DNA from 2 places in the Psychrobacillus sp. FSL H8-0487 genome. Region 2 is predicted to be linked to the other one. Evidence: a T-box and tRNA genes for the amino acid it is inferred to sense, from the RefSeq annotation. Region 2 holds a T-box; the other holds one or more tRNA genes.
What was found. A T-box is a leader RNA that pairs with one kind of tRNA and senses whether it is charged. The one in region 2 lies ahead of thrS (threonine--tRNA ligase), so its partner is inferred to be a tRNA-Thr.
Positions count from the first base shown of each region.

Region 1: it encodes a tRNA-Thr, which carries the amino acid that the T-box ahead of thrS (threonine--tRNA ligase) is inferred to sense. The anticodon was not compared.

Region 1 covers NZ_JBBOZA010000001.1:93,198-96,828, forward strand. Annotated here, with positions in the region: rRNA gene MHI47_RS00440 (23S ribosomal RNA) at 1-1,180, shown strand, start outside; rRNA gene rrf (5S ribosomal RNA) at 1,301-1,416, shown strand; tRNA gene MHI47_RS00450 (tRNA-Val) at 1,441-1,516, shown strand; tRNA gene MHI47_RS00455 (tRNA-Thr) at 1,530-1,605, shown strand; tRNA gene MHI47_RS00460 (tRNA-Lys) at 1,614-1,686, shown strand; tRNA gene MHI47_RS00465 (tRNA-Leu) at 1,715-1,799, shown strand; tRNA gene MHI47_RS00470 (tRNA-Gly) at 1,817-1,891, shown strand; tRNA gene MHI47_RS00475 (tRNA-Leu) at 1,907-1,995, shown strand; tRNA gene MHI47_RS00480 (tRNA-Arg) at 2,011-2,087, shown strand; tRNA gene MHI47_RS00485 (tRNA-Pro) at 2,093-2,169, shown strand; tRNA gene MHI47_RS00490 (tRNA-Ala) at 2,182-2,257, shown strand; rRNA gene MHI47_RS00495 (16S ribosomal RNA) at 2,437-3,631, shown strand, end outside.
Region 2 covers NZ_JBBOZA010000001.1:3,528,646-3,532,276, reverse strand. Annotated here, with positions in the region: gene MHI47_RS17995 (FAD-dependent oxidoreductase) at 1-1,062, shown strand, start outside; T-box leader at 1,116-1,341, shown strand; T-box leader at 1,379-1,604, shown strand; gene thrS (threonine--tRNA ligase) at 1,610-2,857, shown strand; gene MHI47_RS17985 (GNAT family N-acetyltransferase) at 2,930-3,631, shown strand, end outside.

The DNA.
Region 1 (3,631 bases), 3.4 Mb from region 2:
GGTGCTCTTTTGGGTTCATAGCCTAGAAGAGCCGCAGTGAATAGGCCCAGGCGACTGTTTAGCAAAAACACAGGTCTATGCAAAACCGTAAGGTGAAGTATATGGGCTGACGCCTGCCCGGTGCTGGAAGGTTAAGAGGAGTGCTTAGCGCAAGCGAAGGTGCGAATTGAAGCCCCAGTAAACGGCGGCCGTAACTATAACGGTCCTAAGGTAGCGAAATTCCTTGTCGGGTAAGTTCCGACCCGCACGAAAGGCGTAACGATCTGGGCACTGTCTCAACGAGAGACTCGGTGAAATTATAGTACCTGTGAAGATGCAGGTTACCCGCGACAGGACGGAAAGACCCCGTGGAGCTTTACTATAGCTTGATATTGAATTTTGGTGCAACTTGTACAGGATAGGCAGGAGCCTTAGAGCCCGGAGCGCCAGCTTCGGAGGAGGCGTCGGTGGGATACTGCCCTGGTTGTATTGAAATTCTAACCCATACCCGTAACCCGGGTAGGAGACAGTGTCAGGCGGGTAGTTTGACTGGGGCGGTCGCCTCCTAAAGTGTAACGGAGGCGCCCAAAGGTTCCCTCAGAATGGTTGGAAATCATTCGAAGAGTGTAAAGGCAGAAGGGAGCTTGACTGCGAGACCTACAAGTCGAGCAGGGTCGAAAGACGGGCTTAGTGATCCGGTGGTTCCGCATGGAAGGGCCATCGCTCAACGGATAAAAGCTACCCCGGGGATAACAGGCTTATCTCCCCCAAGAGTCCACATCGACGGGGAGGTTTGGCACCTCGATGTCGGCTCATCGCATCCTGGGGCTGTAGTCGGTCCCAAGGGTTGGGCTGTTCGCCCATTAAAGCGGTACGCGAGCTGGGTTCAGAACGTCGTGAGACAGTTCGGTCCCTATCCGTCGTGGGCGTAGGAAATTTGAGAGGAGCTGTCCTTAGTACGAGAGGACCGGGATGGACACACCGCTGGTGTACCAGTTGTTCTGCCAAGAGCATCGCTGGGTAGCTATGTGTGGACGGGATAAGTGCTGAAAGCATCTAAGCACGAAGCCCCCCTCAAGATGAGATTTCCCATTACGCAAGTAAGTAAGATCCCTCAAAGACGATGAGGTAGATAGGTTCGGGGTGGAAGCGTGGCGACACGTGCAGCTGACGAATACTAATCGATCGAGGACTTAACCAAATTTTGTTTAACGTAACAATGTCGTTTATCCAGTTTTGAAAGAATAAAACTTTTTAAAATAACTCTTGTATTATTCTACAGAGTTGTTATAATAAAAGATGTCTTTCAAAAGTATTCAAGTCTAGTGACGATAGCGAAGAGGTCACACCCGTTCCCATACCGAACACGGAAGTTAAGCTCTTCAGCGCCGATGGTAGTTGGGGGTTTCCCCCTGTGAGAGTAGGACGTCGCTGGGCTTGCAATAAAATTATATATCCCATGGAGGATTAGCTCAGCTGGGAGAGCATCTGCCTTACAAGCAGAGGGTCGGCGGTTCGAGCCCGTCATCCTCCACCATATATTTACTCCTGCCGGAGTAGCTCAACTGGTAGAGCAACTGACTTGTAATCAGTAGGTTGAGGGTTCAAGTCCTTTCTCCGGCACCACTTTTTTCGAGCCATTAGCTCAGTTGGTAGAGCATCTGACTTTTAATCAGAGGGTCGTAGGTTCGAATCCTACATGGCTCATCACTTTTTATAGTGAATTATATTTTTTGCGGGTGTGGCGGAACTGGCAGACGCACTAGACTTAGGATCTAGCGCCGCAAGGCGTGGGGGTTCGACTCCCTTCACCCGCACCATTTAATTTAATAACCGAGCGGAAGTAGTTCAGTGGTAGAACACCACCTTGCCAAGGTGGGGGTCGCGAGTTCGAACCTCGTCTTCCGCTCCAAAGATTCACTAAAGTGCCGGGGTGGCGGAACTGGCAGACGCACAGGACTTAAAATCCTGCGGTAGGTGACTACCGTACCGGTTCGATTCCGGTCCTCGGCACCACTTTTTTGAAACATTGCGCTCGTAGCTCAATTGGATAGAGCACTTGACTACGAATCAAGAGGTTGCAGGTTCGAGTCCTGCCGAGCGCACCATATAACGGGAAGTAGCTCAGCTTGGTAGAGCACTTGGTTTGGGACCAAGGGGTCGCAGGTTCGAATCCTGTCTTCCCGACCAGTTATTATTTTCGGGGCCTTAGCTCAGCTGGGAGAGCGCCTGCCTTGCACGCAGGAGGTCAGCGGTTCGATCCCGCTAGGCTCCACCATGAACATTGAAAACTGAACATGCAAAACGTTAAGAAACATAGCTTTCAACTAACTTGTTAGGATGATAGCAAAACAATTTTGGACATCATTTAATGATGATGCCAGCAAAACAAAATGAGCTTTTAAACTAGTTCTAATTTGTTCGCTTTCAATGTGCTCTGCATACTGGAAGTGAACTATTATGGAGAGTTTGATCCTGGCTCAGGACGAACGCTGGCGGCATGCCTAATACATGCAAGTCGAGCGAATGACGAAGAAGCTTGCTTCTTCTGATTTAGCGGCGGACGGGTGAGTAACACGTGGGCAACCTGCCCTGTAGATTGGGATAACTCCGGGAAACCGGGGCTAATACCGAATAATCCATTTCCTCTCATGGGGAGATGTTAAAAGACGGTTTCGGCTGTCACTACAGGATGGGCCCGCGGCGCATTAGCTAGTTGGTGAGGTAACGGCTCACCAAGGCGACGATGCGTAGCCGACCTGAGAGGGTGATCGGCCACACTGGGACTGAGACACGGCCCAGACTCCTACGGGAGGCAGCAGTAGGGAATCTTCCACAATGGACGAAAGTCTGATGGAGCAATGCCGCGTGAGTGAAGAAGGTTTTCGGATCGTAAAACTCTGTTGTGAGGGAAGAACAAGTATGAGAGTAACTGCTCGTACCTTGACGGTACCTCATTAGAAAGCCACGGCTAACTACGTGCCAGCAGCCGCGGTAATACGTAGGTGGCAAGCGTTGTCCGGAATTATTGGGCGTAAAGCGCGCGCAGGCGGTCCTTTAAGTCTGATGTGAAATCCCACGGCTCAACCGTGGAAGGTCATTGGAAACTGGGGGACTTGAGTACAGAAGAGGAAAGCGGAATTCCAAGTGTAGCGGTGAAATGCGTAGAGATTTGGAGGAACACCAGTGGCGAAGGCGGCTTTCTGGTCTGTAACTGACGCTGAGGCGCGAAAGCGTGGGGAGCAAACAGGATTAGATACCCTGGTAGTCCACGCCGTAAACGATGAGTGCTAAGTGTTAGGGGGTTTCCGCCCCTTAGTGCTGCAGCTAACGCATTAAGCACTCCGCCTGGGGAGTACGGTCGCAAGACTGAAACTCAAAGGAATTGACGGGGGCCCGCACAAGCGGTGGAGCATGTGGTTTAATTCGAAGCAACGCGAAGAACCTTACCAGGTCTTGACATCCCGCTGACCGGCCTAGAGATAGGCTTTTCCCTTCGGGGACAGCGGTGACAGGTGGTGCATGGTTGTCGTCAGCTCGTGTCGTGAGATGTTGGGTTAAGTCCCGCAACGAGCGCAACCCTTGATCTTAGTTGCCAGCATTTAGTTGGGCACTCTAAGGTGACTGCCGGTGATAAACCGGAGGAAGGTGG
Region 2 (3,631 bases):
ATTCTGCAAACGAGAGATAATTTCATCTTAAGCTATGACCGCTTGCTTATTGCGACGGGTGCTACTCCAGTTGTTCCTAATTGGAACGGTGGGCATTTGTTAGGGATTCATACGATTAAAACCATTCCAAATACAGAGGAAATTATCGCGGATTTAGAAAATGTTCAACAAGTTACTATAATTGGTGGAGGATATATTGGACTAGAAATGGCCGAAAACTTTGCTAGTATTGGAAAAAAAGTACGTATTATACAAAGAGGAGATCAGCTAGCCGGTATATTTGATCACGATATAGCATGTTTCATACATGAACATGCAAAGGCTCATAATGTAGAAGTGATATTAAATGAAGAGGTTCAATCTTTCACGGGAGATACGAGAGTAAGTGATGTGAGGACAGATAAAGGAAGTTACCCTACCGATTTAGTTTTAGTTGCCACAGGGGTTAAACCTACAACGGGTTTTTTAGAGGGGACTGGCATTCAATTGCACCATAATGGAGCGATTGTAGTAAATAATTTTTTAAAAACGAATTTGGACGATATCTACGCAGCAGGAGATTGTGCAAGTCATTTTCATCGTATTAAACAACTGAATGATTATATTCCTTTAGGAACAACTGCTAATAAACAAGGGCGAATCGCTGGATTAAATATGATAGGTCAAAGGAATGAATTTAAAGGAATTGTTGGCACATCCATCATGAAATTTTTTGATTTGGCTCTTGGAAAAACTGGGTTGTCTGAGAAAGAAGCGGAGCAGCTCGGTATTTCCTATGACGTGCATACGCAGGAAGCCACGGACATTGCAGGGTATTATCCAGGTAAGGAAACGATGCATATGAAATTGATTTACAGGAAGGATAACCAACAAATTTTAGGGGGTCAAATTATTGGAGGAAATGGTGTAGATAAAAGGATTGATGTATTAGCAACTGCACTTTATCACCATATGACCTTTTCCGAGTTATTGGATCTTGATCTTGCATATGCCCCACCATTTAATGGGGTTTGGGATCCCCTGCAGCAAATGGCAAAGCGAAGTACTACCCAAAAAATATAACAGTAATGTTGACTATTTGAATTTTGTTGCATATACTTAGAAAAATCAATTAGTAACAAGCGAAGAAAAGGACATGGATCATTTAAATACTTCTTATCAGAGAATGGGGTCGCCGACTGAAAGCCCTTAAAGAAATGCAAATGATTTACCACCTTGGAGCAATTATGGGGAACACATTTATGTAATTATCCATAATCGGGAAACCGTTATCTTACATGAGCGCAACAGAATTTTTATGTTGCAAATTAGGGTGGAACCACGACCACACTCGTCCCTTTACCGGGATGGGTGTGGTCTTTTTGTATATAAATTTAATATTCAAGCGAAGAAAAGGATATGAATTGTTTTAACTTTCTTATCAGAGAATGGGGTCACCGACTGAAAGCCCTTAAAGAAATGCAAATGATTTACCACCTTGGAGCAATTATGGGGAACACATTTATGTAATTATCCATAATCGGGAAACCGTTATCTTGTATGAGCGCAACAGATTTTTTTGTGTTGCAAATTAGGGTGGAACCACGACCACACTCGTCCCTTTACTGGGATGGGTGTGGTCTTTTTTGTTAGGAGAAAAATAGTAAATGGAGGAATTAAAGTGAAAGCAGAAGAAAGAGTAAGTCATCAAAATTTAGGGCAACAATTAGAATTGTTCATGTCGATGGAGGAAGCACCAGGAATGCCGTTTTATTTACCAAAAGGGATGATACTGCGCAACGAACTGGAAAACCTGTGGAGAGAAAAGCATCAACGAGCAGAATATCAAGAGATTAAAACTCCAATTCTGATGAAACAGGAGCTTTGGGAAAAATCAGGGCATTGGGATCACTATCATGAAAATATGTATTTTGCAGAGGTAGATGACCAAAAATATGCGATTAAACCAATGAATTGCCCTGGAGCTGTTTTAATCTTCAATAGCAAACGAAGAAGCTATAGGGAGCTTCCGGTTCGATATGCAGAACTTGGATTAGTCCACCGCCATGAACTCTCTGGATCATTGAATGGATTACTACGAGTCAGGGCTTTCACTCAGGATGATGCTCATCTGTTTGTATTGGAGGAGCAGATTGAAAGTGAGATAGCGAAGGTACTAGACCTTGTGGATGAGTTTTACTCGGAGTTCGGCTTTAGCTATAAAGTAGAGCTATCCACTCGACCAGAAAATTATATGGGATCAGTAGAGGTTTGGGATCAAGCAGAGCAAGCGTTGGAAGCAGTTCTTCAGAATAAGCAGGTAGAATATCAGGTAAACGAAGGGGATGGAGCATTTTATGGTCCGAAAATCGATTTTCATATATTAGATGCATTGGGACGTAGCTGGCAGTGCGGTACTGTTCAACTAGACTTTCAAATGCCTGAAAAGTTTGACTGTAAGTACGTCGACGAACACAATCAATTGCGACAACCCATTATGATTCATCGTGCAATTTACGGTTCTATTGAGCGATTCATGGCTATTCTATTGGAGCACTATCAAGGTAGCTTTCCGCTGTGGTTATCTCCGGTTCAAGTTAAAATATTACCAATTGCCGATGCACATAAAGAGTATGCAGAGAACGTAAAGTGGCAACTTGAGCAAGATGGGTATCGAGTAGAGATAGACAATCGGGTAGAGAAAATCGGATTGAAAATTCGTGAAGCTGCAATGCAAAAACATCCGTATATGCTCATTATTGGGGATCATGAAATGGAAAATGGCGCAGTTTCTGTTCGACAACATAAAGTAGGTGTTTTGGGAGAAATGAGTGTTTCAGCATTTATAGAGAAATTAAAAGAGGCTAGGAAAGGGTGAAATATTAAATATTGTCATACTAAAAGGATTTTCGGCTATATATAACGAATGAAACTCTATGGAGGTCGTATAATGGCAAAATGGATGTTATTGTTTGCGGGATTCGCTATTATAGTTGGAAATGCATCGGGAATATATTCAATGTATCAGCCAAAGGTGGGGCCAATTGGGAATGGAGAAATTGCCAATTATGTCTGGGTCAGTATTATTTTCAGTACGTTAGCTGGTGTAATAGCAATTGCCCAATTTGTAGCTTTACTTATCCATGATAATCATAAAAAAAGATTTCCAACATTAGAAACAGAACGATTTATATTACGCCCCATTGAAATTAGTGACGCAAAAGAGGTTTTCTATTATTTTTCAAAAGATGAGGTTACGAAGTATTATGATTTGGACACATTTAAAGATGTTAAAGAAGCAAAGGCATTAATAGGGAATTGGCAAAAGAAATATCAAAAAAAAGAGGGGATTCGCTGGGGGATAGCTACGAAGGAAGAGAATAAGATTATCGGTAGTTGTGGATATCATAATTGGGAAAAGAAACACTTTAAAGCAGAGATTGGTTTTGAAGTGGCACCAGAGTTTTGGCGTAAAGGCATTATGATAGAGGTGTTACAGCCCATTTTACGTTACGGTTTCGAGTTAATGGATTTAAATCGTATTGAAGCTCTCTTTGCTCCTGATAATATAGCATGTAAAAAAACACTAGAAAAAGCTGGTTTTGTTTATGAAGGTACTTTTCGAAAATCTGCGTTTGAAAAAGGCCGCTTT